4 regions of the Geodermatophilus sp. DSM 44513 genome follow, and region 3 is predicted to be linked to each of the others. Evidence: riboswitches for the same ligand, from Rfam matches in the RefSeq annotation. Region 3 holds a riboswitch; each other region holds the start of a gene.

Region 1 (4,735 bases), 330 kb from region 3:
CACTCCACCAGCGGGTCGAGGATCCGCTCGAAGACGGCCAGCTGCTCGTCGAAGGCCTGCAGCTGGGCGGTCATCGCCGCGATCTGCTGCCGCTGGCTGCGCACCGCCCGGTCGATGGCGCGCAGCTGCGCGGCCGACATCGCGCCGGGCGGCGAGGGCAGCCGCGGCAACGACACCGGCACGGCGCCGGCCGCGCCGGCGGCGAGGCCGCGCGCCCGGTCGCTGAAGGCACGCAGCTGGCCGACGAAGTCCTCCACCGACCGGCCCACCCGGCTGCCCGGGCCGGGGTCCGCGCCGGCGGGGTCCTGCTCACTCATGGGCCCATCCTCGCCCCCGTGGACTCCCGCGCGCGAGAGGCCGCCGGCCGGCGGGCGGCCGCCCGGACGGGTCGGGCGTGCCACCCTGGGGGTGTGCTGTGGGCGCACCTGGTCGCGGGAGTGCACGCGCTCGCCGTCGTCCTCATGGTCACGGGCGCGCTGGTCGCGCTGCGCCGGCCGCGGGTGCTGCTGCTGCACGCGCCGGTGTCCGCCGCGATCCTCGCGGTGCACCTGGCCGGCGCGCCCTGCCCGCTGACCGAGCTGGAGCTGGCGCTGCGCGAGCGGGCCGGTGCCGGGCCCTACACCGGCGGCTTCCTGGGCCACCACGTCGTCGGCCCGCTCGGCCTGGACGTGGCCGCCCCCGCCGTCCAGGCCGGCATCTACACCGTCGCGCTGGCGCCCAACCTGGTCGGCTACGGCCTGCTGGCCCTCCGTGCCGCCCGCGGCCGCTCCGCTCAGGGCAGCCGCCAGACCGTCGTCCGCCGGGGGCCGGGGCCCTCGGTCTCCGGGACGTCGTAGACCGCGACCGCCTCCAAGCGGTCGTGCGGGAGGTAGGGGCGGCCCGGGTCGCCGACGTACACCGCGCAGCCGCGGGCCCGCGCCCGGTCCAGGAACGGCAGCACCCGCTCGGTCATCTCCCGGTCGTAGCAGACGTCGCCGGCCAGGACGACGTCCGCGCCCACCGGGTCCCGGCCGAGGACGTCGCCGGTGACGCTGATCCCCGCCACGCCGTTGAGGCCGGCGTTGACGCCCACCGCGGTGCGGCTGAACGGGTCGACGTCGCTGGCCAGCACCGACCGGGCGCCGGCGAGGCGGGCGGCCAGCGCCACCAGCCCGCTGCCCGAGCCCAGGTCGAGGACGGCCCGACCGGCGACCGCCGCCGGGGTGTCCAGCACGTACCGGGCCAGCGCCTGGCCGCCGGGCCAGGCGGCGGCCCAGAACGGCGGCGCCTCCCCCGCGCCGCCGTCGGCGGCCTCCATGGCCTCCCACAGCGCGACGACGTCGTCGGCGACGTGCAGCCGCACCTCCGGCACCAGCGAGGGCCGGCGGACCTGGGTGTGCGCGCGCACGAAGCCGGACGGGACGGGGCGCACGGTCACGCCGGGCAGTCCACCACGCTCCGGCACCCGGACGCCGACCCGCCTGGGAGCATGCGGCCGTGCTGGTCGCCCGCTCCGTCGTCCTCTTCCTCGCCGCCGCCCTGCTGGAGATCGGCGGTGCCTGGCTGGTCTGGCAGGGCGTCCGGGAACACCGCGGCTGGCTGTGGATCGGCCTGGGCGTGGTGGCGCTCGGGGCCTACGGGTTCGTCGCCACCCTGCAGCCGGACGCCGCGTTCGGCCGGGTCCTGGCCGCCTACGGCGGGGTGTTCGTCGCCGGCAGCCTGGCCTGGGGCGTGGTGCTGGACGGCTACCGACCCGACCGCTTCGACGTCGCCGGCGCCCTGGTCTGCCTGGCCGGCGTGGCCCTGATCATGTACGCCCCGCGCGGCTGACGCGCTGGACCGGCCTGCTCAGTACCAGCCCTTGGCCTGCGAGTGCGACCAGGCGCCGCACGGGCTGCCGTAGCGGTTCTCGATGTAGACCAGGCCGGCGTCGATCTGTCGGTAGCCGTCCGACGTCTTGGCGATGCCGGTGCTCTTCCAGGTCGAGTCGAGGAACTGCGGGATGCCGTAGGCGGTGCTGGTGGGGTTCTGCGCATTGGGGTTCCAGCCGCTCTCCTTGCCCCACAGCTCCTCCAGGCAGGAGAACTGCTCGGCGCTGCCGACCTGCGCCAGCGCGTACTCCTTGAAGGAGCCCTTGGGCGCGGCGGACGAGGAGCTCTTCGGCGCGGCGGCGGGGGCGGCCGCGGCGGGGGTGGCCTCCTCACGCTCGGCGGCCTCGCGCTCCGCGGCGGCGGCCTCCTCACGGGCAGCGGCCTCGGCGGCGGCCTCGGCGGCAGCCCGCTCGGCGGCCTCCCGGGCGGCGGCCTCCGCGGCCGCCCTCTCCGCGGCGGCCTGCTCCGCGGCCAGGCGGTCCCGCTCGGCCTGCTCGGCCGCGGCTTGGACCTGCGCGGCCTGCGCCTCGGCGGCCGCGCGGTCGCTGCGGGAGGCGGCGAGGTCCTCCAGCGGGGCCAGCTCGGGGGGCGCCGGGGCGGTCAGCGGCCGCTGCGCGGCCTCGGCGGTGATGCCCAGCTGCTCGGCGACGCTCACCGAGGCGGTGACCGTCTCGGCCGGGCGCTCCGCCTCGGCCGCCGGCGGGCCGCCGAGCAGGGTGTGGACGACGACGGCGCCCGCGGCGGCGGTGGCCAGCAGGACGGCCGGGCGCCGGCCGGGCGGCCGCGAGCGGCGGCGGGCGGCACGGGTGGCGGGCTGGTCGGCCGGGACGGCCGGGAGGTGCTGGGTGTCCATCGGGGAGGGAGCTCCGGGGCGAGAGGGCGCGCGGGGGCCGCTCCTCCCGTCGGGGAGGGCGGCCGGGGGCGGCGGTGCACGGGGCCGCCGGCGGAGGTGTCTGCCGGCGAGCGCGGTCAGGTGCCGGTCAGCAGGCCGGGGAGGGGACGCGGGGTGCGTGCGGCCGGGTGCACCGGCGGACCGCGAGGGCCCGTGGGCGGGACATGCGGAGTGCTCCGTTCCTTCCGGATGCCGCCTACCGGGTCAGCTGACGGGTTCGGGCGGGAAGCAGCCCTACCGGCTCGCGCGGGGTGCGCGCGGGCGGGATTCACCCCAGACGTGCGGTGGGTCCCCGGCTCGCGTCCGCGGGACGGATGCGACTCGGCGGCGTCCGACCGGGCTCCCCCGACGGGGAGGACACGACCGACCGGACGGGAGCCACCGTAAGGGGCGTCACCCGACCGTGACAATCCCGCGGACCCCAGCCGTCCCGTGAGGAACCTCGCAGCGTCGGCCGCCCTGCGGGAGCTGCGGCGCGGCACCGGGACGTCCCGGGCCGGGGGCGCTCACAGGAACAGGCTCAGCACCAGGGCGATGAGGAAGCCGATGGTGCCCAGCAGGGTCTCCATCACCGTCCAGGTCTTGAGCGTCGTCTTCTCGTCCATCCGGAAGAACCGGCTGACCAGCCAGAACCCGGAGTCGTTGACGTGCGAGAGCACGGTCGCGCCACCGGCGATGGCGATGACGATGAGCGCGAGGTCGACCGAGGAGAGCCCCTCGGTCGCCTCCACGACCGGGGCCATGAGCCCGGCCGCGGTGGTCAGCGCCACCGTCGCCGACCCCTGGGCCACCCGCAGCAGCACCGAGATGACGAACGCCGCGACGATGACCGGCAGCCCGATGTCGCCGAGGACGTCGGCCAGCGCCGTCCCGATGCCGCTGGCCCGCAGCACGCCGCCGAACATGCCGCCGGCGCCGGTGATGAGGATGATCGCGCACACCGGGCCCAGGGCGCTGTTCACGATGGACTCGACCTGCCCGGCGCTCTCCCCCCGGCGCACGCCGAGGACGACCATCGCCACGAGCACGGTGACCAGCAGGGCGACCGGGGTGGCGCCGAGCAGCTGGCCGGTGCGCACCAGCAGCGAGGTCTCCTCCAGCGCGCCGGCGGTGGCCAGCGTGGTCAGCCCGGTGTTGAGGAAGATCAGCACGAGCGGCAGCAGCAGGATGCCGACGACGGTGCCGAAGCGGGGCGGGGCCGGGCGGGTGGCCGTGCCGGTCCGCCCTCCGGCGCCTGCGGCCACGCCCGGGGAGGTGCCCTCGACCGAGGGGTCGGGGGTGTCGTCCAGCGGCTTGGCCTCGCTCAGGATGTCCGGCACCGCGACGTCGTAGCGGCGGCCGGCCCACAGGCCGAACAGGTAGCCGCCGAGGTACCAGGTGGGCAGCCCGACGAGCAGCCCGAAGACCAGGACCAGGCCGATGTCGGCGCCGATCAGCTCGGCGGCGGCGACCGGGCCGGGGTGCGGGGGCACGAAGGCGTGCATGACGGCGAAGGCGCCGGCCACCGGGAGGCCGTAGGTCAGCAGCGAGCCACCGAGCCGGGCGGCGACGGTGAACAGGATCGGCAGGAACACCACGAGGCCGGCGTCGAAGAAGATCGGGAAGCCGAACAGCAGCGCGGCCACGCCGAGGGCCAGCGGCGCGCGCTGCTCGCCGAACCGGCCGATCAGGCTGTCGGCGAGCACCTGCGCCCCGCCGCTGTGCTCCAGCAGCCGGCCGAGCATCGCGCCGAGCCCGACCAGCAGCGCGACGCTGGCCAGTGTCGACCCGAAGCCGGAGGTCAGCGTGCTGACCACGTCCTCGAGCGGGATCCGGGTGGCCAGCGCCACCAGCAGGCTGACCAGCACCAGCGCCAGGAACGCGTGCAGCTTCAGCTTCATGATCAGGAACAGCAGGACGCCGACCGCGGCCGCCGCGATGAGCAGCAGCGGGCCGGCTCCCAGCGCCGGTTCGACCTCGGGCACGGCTTCCTCCAGGCGGGTCGGGGTCAGAC
Region 2 (4,735 bases), 1.3 Mb from region 3:
ACCCGCAGGTCCCCGGCTCACCGGGTGAGCGCGGTGACCTGGTTGCCGCCGGCGCTCTTGGCCCGGTACATGGCCTGGTCGGCGCGGCCGAGCACCTCGTGCCCGGCCTCGCCGGCGCGCACCTCGGTGACGCCGACGCTGGCGGTCACCCCGCAGCGGGCGCCCACGGCGGCCACGGCGTCGCGGAGTCGCGCGGCGAGTGACGCGGCGTCCGCCGCGGTCGAGCGGGCCAGGACGGCGAACTCGTCGCCGCCGAGCCGGGCCACCGTGTCGGTCTCCCGGACCACGACCCCCAGCGCGGCGGTGACCTCGCGGAGGACGGCGTCCCCGGCGGCGTGGCCACTGCGGTCGTTGACGCCCTTGAAGCCGTCGAGGTCGACCAGGCAGACCACCCAGGGGCCGCCGGCGCCGGCCGCGGCGGAGCCCAGCCGGTCCAGGAAGGCCCGCCGGTTGAGACACCCGGTCAGCGGGTCGGTGGCTGCGAGCACCTCGGAGGTGCGCAGCAGCAGCACCTGCCGGTCCTGCGCCTCCCACTGGTTGGCCGAGGCCATCGCGCACAGCAGCGTGTAGGTGGCCATGACCAGCGCGACGAAGACGGCCGAGGAGCCCAGCCCGCCGCTGACGCACAGCAGGTAGCCGCCGGTCGTGACCGCGCCCATCAGGACGACCCCGGACGGCGGGTAGGCCACGGCCATGAAGGCCAGGAGGAGGAACAGCAGCACCGACAGCGGGCTGGACGCACCGCCGTCCACGCGGGTGGCGACGGTGACCAGCACTGTGTCCGCGAGGCTCCACAGGTAGAACAGCAGGCTGCCGCGGGGACCGCGCACCATCGCGGCCAGCGGCAGCAGGAGCAGCAGGGGTGCGGCGAGGGCGGCGACCACGGCCAGCGCCATGAGCGTGGCGGTGCGCGTGGGGGTGCCCGGCGTCATCAGCACGTACCCGGCCACGGCGAGGGCGGTCACCTCGGTGAGCGCCACGCCGAGCCGCACGTGGCGCACCCAGTAGGCGGCCCGGTCCTCGTCGGTGGCCAGCTGGCGGTAGAGGACCGCGCGGACCGCCGCCCGGGGCCGGCGCAGGTCGCCGCGGCGTCTACCGCCGCCGTCGCCGTCCGGCCCCTCGTCCACGGACGGAGCATCGGCCCGACGGGGTGCCGGCTTGACCGGCCTCACCCGCCCGGGGTGGCCTCCGGCGGAGCCGGCCGCCGGGTGCCGGCGCAGCCGATCAGCGGCTCAGCAGGCCCCGCCGAGGGTGATGCCGCGCGCCTGCAGCCAGGGCATCGGGTCCACCCGGCTGGCGTAGAGGCCGCCGCGGTGCACCTCGAAGTGCAGGTGCGGGCCGGTGGACTGGCCCTTGTTGCCGACGTCGGCGATGTGCTCGCCGGCCGAGACGACCTGCCCGGCGCTGACGAAGTACTGGTCGACGTGCCCGTAGAGGGTGATCTGCCCGTCGCCGTGCTGGACGTAGACGGCCTGGCCGAAGCCGCTGGCCGCGCCGGCCTGCAGCACCACGCCGTCCTCGGGCACGTGGATGGGCGTGCCGATGGGGGCGGCGATGTCCACACCCTGGTGCATCGTCCCCCAGCGCGGGCCGTAGCAGGAGGTGACCCGGCCGGCGGTCGGCATGCCGGAGGAGGCGCCCGACGTGACGGCGAGGGTCTGCTGCCGCTGGGCCTGCTGGGCGCCCCACGCGGCAGCGGCGTCGGCGGCACCCTGCGCGGCGAGCAGCCGCTCGCCGGCCGCGCGCAGCTCCTCCTCCAGGCGGGCCTTCTCCGCCGCGCGGGCGTCGTAGTCGGCCTGGGCCCGGGCGAGGTGGGCGTTGGCGGCCTGCTCGGCCTCGGCCGCGGTGCGGGCCAGCTCGTCCAGGGCGGCGACGGCGGCCTGCGCGGCCCGGTCGGCCTGCTCGAGGCGGGCCGCGACGGTGAGGAACTCCTGCAGGCGGGCGGCCCGGTGGTCGCCGATGACCTCCATGGTGGCGGCCTGCTGCAGCAGCTCGGTCGGGCTGTGCGCGTCGAGCAGCATCTGCAGGTCGCCGTAGCGGTCCTCGGCGCCCATGTAGGCCTCGCGGCCGAGGTCGGCGATGTCCTCCTCGGCGGCCGCGACGTCAGCCTGCGCGACCGCGAGCTCCGCGGCGGTCCGCTCGGCCTCGGCCTGGCCGGCGGCGAGCTGGGCCCGGGCGACGAGCGCGGCGTCGGCGGCCGCCTCGGCCTCCACGGTCATCCGCTGCAGCTGCTCCTCGGCGGCCCGCACCTGCTCCTCGATCTCGGCGACCTGCTCGGCGAGGGCGGCCTGCTCCTCGGCGGGGGCGGGGGCGGCGCCGGCGACGACGGGGGTGGCGGCCAGCAGGCCGGCCACCGCCGCGGCGACGACGGCGGCCCGGCGCGGTGCGCGCAGGGGGCTGCGGGGTGACGTGGCGCAGCGGACCACGGTGTGCAGGCGGTGCAGGGTCGCCAAGGCGACGGGTCTCCTCATCCTCGCGACCGCCTACCGAGTTAGCTGACGGGTTCGGGCCGGACGGCGCCCTACCTCCCTGCACTCCCTCAGCGCAGGCAGGACTCACCCCAGAGGTTCGGTGGGTCCCCGGTCCGCCTCGGCCCCGGAGGGCGTCGGCGGTTCGGCGGTGGCCGTGCCGAGGCCCTCGGTTCCCGAGGAGCTGAGCCCGGCAGGGCCGTCGGGAAACGTACACGGGCCCTGGCCGGCAGGTCACGGTCGGGTAACGAGATCGGGGCGCCTGCTTGCCGTCGACCCCCGCCACCGACACGCGGTGTCAGCAACCGTGTGCACTGTGGTGACCACCGGGACAGGCGGGGCGCCCGTGCAGCGCCAAATTCCCAGCTGATGGCCGGTCACGCCCGACCATCGGTGTGATCCCGCACACGGCAGCCACCCAGCAGGGGGACCTGGGGATGCCGGACGGCGTCGTCCACAGGGGGTGTCGGGCCGTCTGGCAGGCTGGTACACGCGGGGCGGTAGCTCAGCCGGTCAGAGCACGGGACTCATAATCCCTGGGTCGTGGGTTCGAGCCCCACCCGCCCCACCGGTAAACATCGAGGTCAGCGGCTTGTGGCATCCTCGTCGATCTTGGCGGGGGGCCCCGTGCCCACACGGTGCCCACACTACGCACCGTGACGTCTCGTGACAGACGCCTGGTGGGCGGCGTCCATGCGTTCCGCGAGGGCGCCCAGGTCGTCGTCGAAGAGCCCGGAGTAGACGTCGAGGGTCATCGCCGCGGAGGCGTGGCCGAGCATCCGCTGGACCGCCTTGACGTTCGCGCCACTGGCCACCAGCAGGCTTGCGGTGGCGCGGGTTGCACACCGTCGGCATGCGTGACTTCCTGGCCGCGATCAACGGCATCGGGCACGCCGCGGTCGCCTGCGACCCGCAATTCGGCGCCGCGCTCGTTGACCTGCAGGTGCAGATGCCGGTGGGGATCGCCGGCGCGGGAGGTGTAATGCCGCACCGTGACGGCCTCAGCTGGGAGCAGGCGCGTTCTTCTCGGCTACCGGTGCTGATGACGTTCAGCTGGGCGATGCACCGGCTTCCGTCAGTCGGTCCTTTGCGACACGGTGGCGTGGACGTTGGGCGGCTGCCGGACGACGAGGCTGCGACCGTCGGGCAGGGTGTCCCGGTTGTCCTCCCCGTGCGGGAAGGCTCACCGGGCGGGTCTTGTGGGACGGCGGCCTCCTGGCCTACGTCCTGACCTGTCTCAACACCGGTGAGGGTTCGGCTTACGGGGCGGGGCTGCGGGTTGCCGGCGGCTCGACCGCGAGGCAAGCGACCCATAGCGGCCCATGCAAGGACAGTCCCCGGATGGGTCAGGCAGAGCTGTTAGATGGCCGCTGAGTTAGTCGGGTCGGCCGCTCTTGCGCCAGAGGAGGACCACGCCAGCCACCCCGAGGGTGATCGCGACGCCAGAGCATGCGATGACGATGAGCCCGAGGGCCACACGCCCTTCCTCGAACGTGGGGACTCCAAGGCCGAGCATGACGACGAAGCCGACCAGCACCGACAGCGCACAGGCGGCGTAGCCGATCCGGGTCACCACGGCAGGCACTCTCTGTGATCACCCCCCGGAGCGACAACCTCGTTCATCCATGTCAGCGACCTGTGCGCGGCACGCCCTGAGCGGCCCACTTAGGCACACGTGCGGTGCGCTCCGTCGACCGGGTGAGGGGACCGCTGTTGAGCTACGTGGGCAAACTCGGCCGAAATAGCCTCGGGGACACGAAGCGGCCAGCGTGGTGTACCCCCCATGCGGTGGGCCTTGGTTGCTGCAGCCGTCATCCTCGGATTGTTCACGGCTATCGCGCGCAACTGGGCCGTGACGGCCGTCTGCGTCTTCATCGTGGCTGGTCAATCATCGACCTCGTCCACGAGCGACGTAGGGATGCGAACTGGACCCGCCTGTGAAGCCGCCTTCAGAAACGGGTCCGAAGTATCGCTCCACCGTCATCGCACAGGGATCCAGCTCCAATAAGGATCGGGCCGGACGCCTGTCAATGCGAGCGATGCTCACTGAGGGTAGTGCGTTGTGGGCATGGCCACCAGCGGAGACCTGTCATGCGGATGGGTATGACCAACGTAGATGCGCTCGTGTCTGGGGTGCGCTCGCCCATACTGGCCGGACAGCCACCGACCGTGGCCTTGAACTAGTGGATGGGACATCGTCACGTGGACACGGCTCGGCGATGGGGCATCGGCCTGACCGCGGTAGCGGTCCTGCTGTGGCTGGTCTT
Region 3 (4,735 bases):
GCCCACCGGTCCCGGTGCTCCGGGGCGACGGCGTCCAGCGCCGCGGGGACCGCCGCGAGCGGGTCACCACCGTCCAGCGCCACCCGCACCAGCTCGTGGAACACCGCGCAGCCCTCGCCGGCCGACGGCTCGCCGTGGGTGAGCGCGGAGATCCGGCGGGCGGCGTCCATCGTGGCGTCGCGGCCCTCGCGGGCGAAGCGGATGGCCGCCGGCGTGGTCCGCATCAGCGAGCCGTTGCCGGCCGCGTGCCCCGAGCGGGCGACGTGCTCGGCAGCCGCGACGTCCCAGGACCGGCCCGAGCCGAGGACGGCGCTGGTCTGGTTCCCGATGTCCGGCGGGCCGGCGGCCGCCCAGGTGCGGAACCGGTCGAACAGGTCGGCCTCGTCCAGGCCGCCGCGCTCCAGGAGGGAGGTCGCGACGAGCAGCGCCATCTGGGTGTCGTCGGTGAACTCGCCGGGTGCCCGGCCCGACGACCCGCCGCCGCACATCTCGGTGCGCGACCCGCGGGCCGGTCGTGGGAAGCGGGCGGAGAAGGCGCCGGGCGGGCCGAACTCGAACGGCGCGCCGAGGGCGTCGCCGACGGCCGAGCCGACCAGCGCGCCGGCGGCGCGGGAGGAGCGGTGGATGCGCGGTGCCACGGCCGCCTCCGGTGTTCTCGACGTCGGCTTGAGAATACCACCGGTTACCGAGGTGTCCTCGGTTCTGAGCGCTAGCCTGGCGGCATGGCCAAGAAGCGGAAGCGGACGCTGCTGGACCACCCCCAGCCCTCGGTGGCGGTCGACACCGCCGTCCTCACCGTGCTGCCCCCGGAGCGCACCGGGCGGGGTGACGACCGCGGGGAGCTCGCCGTCCTGCAGGTCCGGCGCGCGGGCGGGCACAAGCGGGGCCAGTGGTCACTGCCCGGCACCTTCCTGCACGGGGGCGAGCTGCTCGCCGAGTCGGTGGCGCGGTCGCTGCGGGAGGAGGCCGGTCTCGGGGACGACGTGGTGCCGCGGCAGCTACGGGTCTTCGACGCGGTCGACCGCGACACCCGCGGCCGGGTGCTGTCGGTCGCGCACGCGGTGTGGCTGCCGCACGCCCGGCTCGCACCGGTGGTGGCGGCCGCCGGCGGGGGGCTGCGGCTGGTGCCGGTCGGCGAGGTCGGGCCGATGCCCTTCGACCACCCGGAGGTCGTCGCGGCGGCCGTCGCCCAGGGGCGCGCGGAGTACGCCGAGCGCGCCGACCCTGGCCGGCTGCTGCCCGACTCCTTCACCCTGCACGAGCTGTGGGTGGTCCACGACGCGGTGGCCGGCCACTTCGCCTCGACCGAGGACGCCTTCCGGCTGCGCGCCGTCCGGCTGCTCGAACCCTCCTCGGAGCTGCCGCGGAAGCCCGCCGTCGGCCGCCCGGCGCGGCTCTACCGCCGCCGCTGACCGCCGCGGGGACCTCACGCGACGGGGGGAGGACCGCAGCCCACGCCCTCCCCGCCGGCCCGTCCCGGTGCTCTGCTGGGCCCGACCGAGGGACACCACCGCATGGAGGGCGCCGTGACCGACCGCCCGGCCGGGCCGCAGCGGTGCACCGTCCGCGTCGCCGGTCACGCCGTGCACCCCACCCGGCTGCGGCGGCACCTGGACCAGGGCGGCGGTGCCGGTGAGCCGGTGGTCGTGCTGGGTGCCGTGGGCGACGTCGTCGTGCTCGGCCGGGGAGCGGAGCTGTGGCGCTACCGCAACCACGACCCCGGCCGGCTGGTGGCCCTGGCCGCCGTCCCGGGCTGTCGCGCCCTGCTCGACGTGCGGCACGGCCTGCTCGTGGTGCGCCGGGGGCCGCAGGACGCCGGGTCGGTCTTCTCGCTGCAACCGGCCGACCACCTGCCGCACCCCTGCGCCGCGGGCTGACCCGCCGGCCCGCCCGGCCACGACGTCGTGGCCGGGCGGGACCGGTCCGGGCGTCGGGTCAGGCGACCCGGCGGGCGCCGGAGTAGCTCGGCATCGAGTCCAGCGACACCACCTTGACGGTGGAGCCCCAGCTCGGCGCGTGCACGATCTGGCCGTTGCCGATGTACATGCCCACGTGCGAGACCGGGCTGTAGAAGAACACCAGGTCACCGGGCTGCAGGTCGGACTTCGCCACCGCGGTGCCGAACACCGCCTGGTCCCGCGACACCCGCGGGATGGAGACGCCGGCCGCCTTGTACGCGAAGCTGGTCAGCCCCGAGCAGTCGAAGGCGTTGGGGCCGGTGGCACCCCACGTGTACGGGTCCCCCACCTGGGCGAGGGCGGTGTCGACGGCGGTCTGCGCGGCGCCGTTGGGAGCCGCGACGGGGGCCGCCGTGACGACCGCTGCGGCGGGGGCGGTGCTGTTCGCCGACGCCGGCAGGGGGGCGAGGACGAGACCGGCACCAGCGACGGCGGTGACGGCGAGGGTGCGGACGGAGCCGCGGAACGAACGGCGCGAGAGGGTGGTGCGGGCAGTCGTCATCGACGACGGGTCTCCTGTTCTCCACGACCGCCTACCGGGTTAGCTGACGGGTTCGGACGGGGGAGTCGCCCGGCGCGACGGATCGCGCTTCACCCCAGTGCTGCGGTGGGTCCCCGGTCCGCGCGCCGGTCATCGACCGGCCCACGGTTCGGCGGCGTCCGGCGGGTGTCACCAGGGAGGCGACGAACGGCCCGACGGACGGCGCGAACGGTAGGTGGGGGGTTCCCGCTCCGACAAAGCGGACGGGGCCCTCGGGGGGCACTCCCGGTGTCGACCGCGACACGCCGTGCGGACCTGCGAGGACGCGGTGGATGACCATGGGGGCTCGTGGTGAAGCCCCAGGTCAGCGGCGTGTCGGGAAACTGGGTCGGGGGCGGAGCGTCCGAACGCGAGGTGACCACGGACTGACGGTGTGCTGCTGTCCGGAGTCGTGGTTGGGCCCTCCCGACACGGGGCAGAGGTGTCGCGAGGGTGTCCGCAGGTGGACGGCGAGAGGACGAGGACATGGCCGGGATGGTGCGCAGACTGCTGGTGTCGGGGATCGCGGCGAAGGTCGTCCAGGAGGCGAGCAAGCCGCACAACCAGGCCAAGATCAAGGCGTTCGTGACCCGCCTGGTCGAGCAGAACAGGAAGCCGGGAGGCGGCCGCGGCCCGGTGCGCTGAGCGCCCGGCGCAGGCCCTGACGGACACCCCCGCCCGCACCGCGGACGGGGGTGCTCGGCATGCTCGGGCACCGTGCTGCGCATCGCCGTGCTCGACGACTTCCAGTCCGCCGCCGCCGAGTTCGCCGACTGGTCACGGCTGCCGGAGGCCGCCGACGTCGTCAGCTTCCCCGACCACCTCGACGACGAGGACGCCGTCGCCGAGCGGCTGGCCGGCTTCGACGTCGTCATCGCCATGCGCGAGCGCACCCCCTTCCCGCGCGGCCTGCTGCAGCGGCTGCCGCGACTGCGGCTGCTGGTCACCACCGGCCCGCGCAACAGCGCCATCGACCTGGCCGCGGCGGCCGACTGCGGGGTCACCGTCTGCGGCACCGGGGCACACCCCACCGGCACCGTCGAGCTGACCTGGGCGCTCATCCTGGCCGTCGCCCGGCACGTCGCCGCGGAGGACGCCGGGGTGCGGGCCGGCGGCTGGCAGCACACCGTCGGCACCGACCTGGCCGGTGCCACCCTCGGTGTGGTCGGCCTCGGCCGCCTGGGCACCCGGGTGGCGCGGATCGGCGCCGCCTTCGGGATGGACGTGGTCGCCTGGAGCGCCAACCTCACCGCCGAGCGCGCCGCGGAGGCCGGGGTCCGCCGCGTGGCCAAGGACGAGCTGTTCGCCACCGCCGACGTCGTCACCGTGCACCTGGTGCTCTCCGCGCGCACCCGCGGGCTGGTCGGCGCCGAGGAGCTGGCCCGGATGAAGCCCACCGCGTTCCTGGTCAACACCTCGCGCGGGCCGATCGTCGACGAGGCCGCCCTGCTCGCCGCCCTGCACGAGGGCCGCATCGGCGGCGCCGGGCTCGACGTCTACGACCGCGAGCCCCTGCCGGCGGACTCCCCGGTGCGCACCGCGCCGCGCACCGTGCTCACCCCGCACCTGGGCTACGTCACCCGCGACACCTACGCGGTGTTCTACGGCGAGGCCGTCGAGGACGTGGCCGCCTTCCTCCGCGGCGCCCCGGTGCGGGTGCTGCACCCCGGGTGAGGCGGCGGGCGGTGGCCGACACCGGATCGCAACGGTCGGTCCCGGTTGGGCCGTCGCCGCCCGGGCACTCCTCAGGGGAAGCCGACACCACGAGCACAGGAGGCACCCCATGGGACTGTTCAGCGGAGCGATCAAGGCGGGTCTGGCCAAGAAGGTGGTCGAGCAGGCCCGCAAGCCGCAGAACCAGCGCAAGATCAAGGACCTCGTCGCCAACCTGACGAACAAGAAGGGCGGCGGCGCCCCCGGCGGCCGCGGCACCGGGCGGGTCTGACACCGGGGCCCGCGCCGGTCCGGCGCGGGCCCCCCGGTGCTACGGGCGGCCGGCGTGCGGGACGTCGACCCCGGTCGCCACCAGGACGGCCTCGCGCACCGGCGCCCGGCGGTGCTCCAGGAAGTCCGGCGCACAGCACATCAGCAGCGTGCGCCCGTCCTCCCCGCCGAGCACACAGGCGAAGACACCCATGCCCTCGGGCGCAGCGACCTCGTCGACGACCGCTCCGCCCGGGGCGATCCGCACCACCCGGCCACCGACCGCGTCGGCCGCCCACACGTGGCCCTCGGCGTCCAGGGTGCACCCGTCGGG
Region 4 (4,735 bases), 510 kb from region 3:
CCGTCCGGGCCGAGGGCGGCCACCGAGGCGGGCAGGGTCAGCAGCGCGGACACCGTCCCGCCGAGCACCACGCCCACGGCCACCGCGGCCGGTGCCGCGCGCAGCGCCCGCACCGCCAGGGCGGTGCCGCGCCGCAGCGCGCCGGACCAGGACGCTCCCCCGCCGGCGGCCAGCGCGGCCACGACGCCGGTCACCCACAGCTGGGCGACCAGGCCGGTCGCGAACCCCACGGCGTCGACGGCGAGCGCGGCGCCCAGCCGCGGGTCGTCCAGCACCAGCACCTGGCGGGCCACGTCGGGCACGGTGTTGACCAGCGTGGCGGCCAGCGCGGCCAGGTAGGCCGGGCCGGCGTGCCGGCGCAGCAGCCCCAGCGCGGTGCGGACGGTCGCGGCCGGCGGGGAGCCGGCGCTCACGGCCGGGTCGCGACCAGCGCCGTCCAGCAGCCGGCCAGCCGGGTCTCCTGGCCGGTGACGCCCAGCCCGGCGGCCCGGCAGGCGTCCGCGAGGCCGTCCGGGGTCGGCCGGTCGCCGTCGGCGGGGTGGTGGGACACCGCCCGCAGCGGCCGGCTGTCCACGAAGCGGGCCGTCATCTCGCACGAGTAGAACCGCCCGCCCGGGCGCAGCAGCCGGGCGGCCTCCCGGACGACGTCGCGCCAGGCCGGGGTGTGGTGCAGCACGTGGTGGGCGAACACCGCGTCGTAGGACGCCGTCGGCAGGGTCAGCGCGGTGGCGTCGCCCTCCCGCACGTCGACCCGCGCGCCCAGGTCGCGCACCGCCGCCCGGCAGGCCGCGACACTGGCCGGGTACCGCTCCACGCCGTCGGCGTGCGCGGCGCCGAAGACCTCCAGCGCCAGGCGCAGGCCGGTGCCGCGGCGCCCGGTGCCCAGCTCCAGCACCCGACCCCCGGGGACAGGCCCGCCCAGCCGGAGCAGGACGGGCGCCTCGACGCGGCGCTGCACCAGCGCGCGGACACGGGAGTCGACCCACAGCCGGTTGGCGTCGACGAGGGTCGGCGGGACGGGACGGCTGCTCGGCACGGTGCCCTCCTGCCCCGGCCGGACCCGCGATAACCAGGCCGGCCGGGGACCGGGCGGCTCAGCCCCGGTAGTTCACGTGCGGGTGGTCCATGTGGTTGGCGGTGGCGCTGCCACGGTCGGCCATCGCCTTCCAGGAGCCGGACGGCGAGGACAGCATCCGCTGCTCCCAGATGAGGTAGTCCACGCCGAGCTCCTCCCAGTGCGCGACGTGGTAGGCCACGATCGCGTCCCCGAGGGCGGAGTTCGAGCCGACCATGTAGTCCAGCGCCAGGCCCGAGGGGTGCCCGCCCGGGTCGGCGGCGCTGGCCCGGGTGCCGCCCAGGGTGATCCCGGCGGCGCCGGGCACGTTGCTGACGACCGCGTTCGCCGCCGCCTGGACGACGGGCTTCACCGGCCCGGCGTTGTTGGTGATCCTCGCGACCGCACCGGCCGCGGCCGGTGCCGCCGGGGCCGTCGTCGCCGCGGACGGCGTCGCCGCCCGGCTCGGCGCGGCGGCCTCGGCGGCAGCGGCCTCCGCGGCGGCGGCCTCGGCGGCAGCGGCCTCGGCGGCGGCGCGGGCGGCGGCCTCCGCGGCAGCCACGGCCTCGGCGGCCGCGCGGGCCTCGGCCTCCCGCCGGGCCAGCTCGGCCTGGTCGGCGGCGGCCTGGGCCTGCTGGGCGGCGGTCTGGGCGGCCTCGCGGCTGCTGCGGCTGGCGGCCAGGTCCTGCAGCGGCTGCAGCTCCTGCACCGCGTCGACGGGTGCGGGAGCACCGGTCAGCCCCAGCGCCCGGGCGACGCTGACCGTCTCCGCCGGGGCGGGCCGGACGGCCTCGGCCTGGGCGGCCGGCTCGGCACCGACGACGACGCCGACCAGGACGGCGCCGGCCGTGGCCACCCCCAGGTAGACGGCCGGACGGCGGACGGGAGCGGGCAGGCGGAGGCGGCGGGCAGCGCGGCCTCGGGACGGGGTGGGTCGGTCCATGGGGGTGCGGGTTCTCCGGGGTCGGGGCGCGGCGGGACCGTGCGGGCGCACGGGCGCCGCGGAGGGGGTGCGGGCAGGGCCGACCGCGGCCGTGCGGGGACGCCGGGGACCACCGGGGGGAGACGGCTCGGTGCCGGTCGAGCGGGGGTGCTCGGACCCGGGGCGGCGGGACGCCGGGGCGCGGACGGCGGCGTGCGGTCGGGCGGGGGTCAGGTGCGGGCGGGCACCCGGGAGCGCGGCCGGCGGGGTGGAGCAGGGCAGCGGCACGCCATCCGGCGGCTCTCCGTTCTTCCGGTGGCCGCCTACCGGGTTAGCTGACGGGTTCGGGCGGGAAGTGGCCCTACGGCTCCCGGACGTGCGTCCAGGAGCGGATTCACCCCAGTGCTGCGGTGGGTCCCCGGCTCGCCCGGTGGGCGACTCGGCGGCGTCCGCTCGGGCCTGCGTGGTGCAGAGGTGACGACCGACCGGACGCGGACACCATAGGGCCGTGACCCGGCCGTGACAATCGGCCGCGGGCCGACCGTGGTGCAGGACACGTCGCGGCACCGCCGGGGACGGCGGGCGGCGCGGGCGACGGGAGTTGGCGGGCGGGGCTGCACCCGGGTCCCTCCCAGGGCCCCGCCCGGGGAGAGCATGCGGCGGACCGGTCGGTCCCGCAACCGGTGTCCGTGCGGTCCGGCCGGTGCCGTGGCCGGCGGTTCCCGGGGCCCGCGGCGGGCACCCCCCACCCATGACCGAGATGGACCCGCGGGACCCGGACACCCTGTACGCCGAGGGGCCGGTCGAGCCCGAGCCGCCCGGGGAGGACCTGCCCGAGACCTCGCCACTGCCGGACTCCGGCGGCACCGGCCCGGGCCCCGACGACCTCGACCGGCTGCTCTGACCACACCCCGGGCCGGGGAGGTCAGCCCCGGTAGTTCACGTGCGGGTGGTCCATGTGGTTGGCCGTCGCGCTGCCGCGGTCGGCCATCGCCTTCCAGGCACCGGTCGGCGAGGTCAGGATCCGCTGCTGCCAGATGACGTAGTCCACGCCGAGCTCCTCCCAGTGCTCGAGGTGGAAGGCGACGATCGCGTCCCCGAGGGCGGCGTCGGAGCCGACCATGTAGTCCAGGGCCAGCCCGGCCGGGTGGCCGTTCGGGTCGGTCGCGCTGGCCCGCGTGCCGCCGATGGTGATCAGGCTGGCCCCGCGCACCTCGCTGACCACCCGGTCGGCGGCGGCCTGCACCTGCGGCCGGACCGGGCCGGCGCTGTTGGTGATGATCGCGGTGGCCGTGGCGGCCGGGGTGGCGGCCGGGGTGGCGGCCGGGGTCGGCGCCGCCTGCACCGCGGGGGCGGCCGCCTGGACGACCGGGGCCGGCGCCGCCCCGACCGCCGGGGTCACGGCGGTGGCAGCGGTCGAGGTGGTGGCCGCGGCAGGGGCCACGGCGGACGTCCCGGTGCTGCGCCACTGGCCGGTGCCGGTCCCGGCGTCGCGCCAGCCGCCGGCGGCGTGCCGGCCACCGGAGGCGTGCCGCCCACCGGTGTCCGCCGCGTCGGCGGACCCGGCGGTGCGCAGCACCTGGCCCGGGCGGATGCGGTCGGGGTCGGCGCCGATGACCGCCGCGTTGCGCTGGTAGAGCTCCCGCCACGACTGGCCGTGGGCGGCGGCGATGCCCGCCAGGGTGTCGCCGCGCGCGACGGTGTGGTCGGCGGCGTCGGCACCCTCGGTGGTGGCGGCCGGGGCCTCGTCGGTGGCCACGGAATCGGGGGCCGGCGCCCCGGCGGCGGCAGCCCCGGCGGCGGCAGCCCCGGCGGCGGCAGCCCCGGCGGCGGCGGCCCCGGCGGCGGCGGCCCCGGTGGCGGCGGCCGGGGTGGTGCCGTCGGTCAGCCGCTTCCCGCAGGTCGGCCACGCGCCGATGCCCTGGCCGACGAGGACCTTCTCGGCGATCTCGATCTGCTGGGCGGGGGTGGCCAGGTCCGCGCGCGGGGCGAACGCCGTCCCCCCGAAGGCCGCCCAGGTGGACGGGCTGAACTGCAGTCCGCCGTAGTAGCCGTTGCCGGTGTTGATGTCCCAGTCGCCGCCGGACTCGCACTGGGCCACACCGGTCCAGTCGTGGGTGACGGCGGCCTGGGCCGGTGCGCCGAGGACGCCGATCCCGACGACGGTGGCGCCGGCGGCGACGGGCGCCTTGGCGAGGACCTGCCGGGTGCGGACGTAGCGGGGCGCGCAGTGCTTGGGCATGGGGTCTCCGATCTCCGCCGGCGAGGTGAGCTGTCGGGTTCGGGCGATCGGTGCCCGGCCGCTCTCCGCGGCTCCACCCCGAGGCGGCCGCGCCCGGCCGTGCCGGGTGTGCAGCGCGCCGTGGTCGTGGGTCCCCCACCCCTGCCCTGGGAAGTGGGTGGCAGCCGGTGGGCAGGGTTTGGCGGATCCGGCGCCGCGCTCTCCTGTTTAGCTGAGCGCACACAAAACGCTACGTGCAGTGATGTGAACTGTCGCCGTGACCCAGGTCACTTTCTCCGCCCGGGACGGCGGGTCGCAGGTCACTGCGGCGTGTCGGACCGTTCCGTCCGTCCCGTCCGTCACACCCGCCCCACGGGTCGATCGTCACCTCCGGACGCGGTGCGCGTCCAGCCAGGCGACGACGTCGGCCAGGACGCGGTCGCGCTCGGGCTCGTTGTGCGGCTCGTGGAAGAGGCCGTCGTAGGTGTGCACCGTGAGGTCCGGTGAGCCGGCGTGTGCCCGCACGACCTCGCTGGCG

The links. A riboswitch is a leader RNA that binds a small molecule or an ion and turns the genes downstream of it on or off. The one in region 3 is predicted to bind cyclic di-AMP.
Region 1: it holds a riboswitch for cyclic di-AMP, as region 3 does, so the genes downstream of both, RTG05_RS12475 (aggregation-promoting factor C-terminal-like domain-containing protein) here and RTG05_RS14035 (C40 family peptidase) in region 3, are expected to answer to the same signal.
Region 2: it holds a riboswitch for cyclic di-AMP, as region 3 does, so the genes downstream of both, RTG05_RS07810 (M23 family metallopeptidase) here and RTG05_RS14035 (C40 family peptidase) in region 3, are expected to answer to the same signal.
Region 4: it holds a riboswitch for cyclic di-AMP, as region 3 does, so the genes downstream of both, RTG05_RS11540 (VldE C-terminal domain-containing protein) here and RTG05_RS14035 (C40 family peptidase) in region 3, are expected to answer to the same signal.

What each region holds. Positions count from the first base shown of each region.
Region 1 covers NZ_CP135963.1:2,576,017-2,580,751, forward strand. The annotation lists gene RTG05_RS12455 (hypothetical protein) at 1-317, opposite strand, end outside; gene RTG05_RS12460 (DUF2784 domain-containing protein) at 411-836, shown strand; gene RTG05_RS12465 (class I SAM-dependent methyltransferase) at 773-1,417, opposite strand; gene RTG05_RS12470 (YnfA family protein) at 1,477-1,809, shown strand; gene RTG05_RS12475 (aggregation-promoting factor C-terminal-like domain-containing protein) at 1,828-2,703, opposite strand; cyclic di-AMP (ydaO/yuaA leader) riboswitch at 2,920-3,079, opposite strand; gene RTG05_RS12480 (GntP family permease) at 3,249-4,706, opposite strand; gene RTG05_RS12485 (gluconokinase) at 4,730-4,735, opposite strand, start outside.
Region 2 covers NZ_CP135963.1:1,603,796-1,608,530, reverse strand. The annotation lists gene RTG05_RS07815 (GGDEF domain-containing protein) at 18-1,127, opposite strand; gene RTG05_RS07810 (M23 family metallopeptidase) at 1,233-2,453, opposite strand; cyclic di-AMP (ydaO/yuaA leader) riboswitch at 2,468-2,629, opposite strand; tRNA gene RTG05_RS07805 (tRNA-Ile) at 2,963-3,036, shown strand; gene RTG05_RS07800 (hypothetical protein) at 3,116-3,283, opposite strand; partial or broken gene RTG05_RS22350 (relaxase domain-containing protein) at 3,394-3,471, opposite strand; gene RTG05_RS07790 (hypothetical protein) at 3,844-4,044, opposite strand; gene RTG05_RS07785 (hypothetical protein) at 4,671-4,735, shown strand, end outside.
Region 3 covers NZ_CP135963.1:2,901,080-2,905,814, reverse strand. The annotation lists gene RTG05_RS14050 (ADP-ribosylglycohydrolase family protein) at 1-638, opposite strand, end outside; gene RTG05_RS14045 (NUDIX domain-containing protein) at 723-1,412, shown strand; gene RTG05_RS14040 (hypothetical protein) at 1,527-1,877, shown strand; gene RTG05_RS14035 (C40 family peptidase) at 1,936-2,460, opposite strand; cyclic di-AMP (ydaO/yuaA leader) riboswitch at 2,473-2,624, opposite strand; gene RTG05_RS14030 (hypothetical protein) at 2,932-3,123, shown strand; gene RTG05_RS14025 (D-2-hydroxyacid dehydrogenase family protein) at 3,196-4,152, shown strand; gene RTG05_RS14020 (hypothetical protein) at 4,262-4,423, shown strand; gene RTG05_RS14015 (SMP-30/gluconolactonase/LRE family protein) at 4,463-4,735, opposite strand, start outside.
Region 4 covers NZ_CP135963.1:2,391,009-2,395,743, forward strand. The annotation lists gene RTG05_RS11530 (hypothetical protein) at 1-413, opposite strand, end outside; gene RTG05_RS11535 (class I SAM-dependent methyltransferase) at 410-1,036, opposite strand; gene RTG05_RS11540 (VldE C-terminal domain-containing protein) at 1,095-1,997, opposite strand; cyclic di-AMP (ydaO/yuaA leader) riboswitch at 2,281-2,431, opposite strand; gene RTG05_RS11545 (hypothetical protein) at 2,728-2,880, shown strand; gene RTG05_RS11550 (LysM peptidoglycan-binding domain-containing protein) at 2,902-4,218, opposite strand; gene RTG05_RS11555 (alpha/beta hydrolase) at 4,582-4,735, opposite strand, start outside.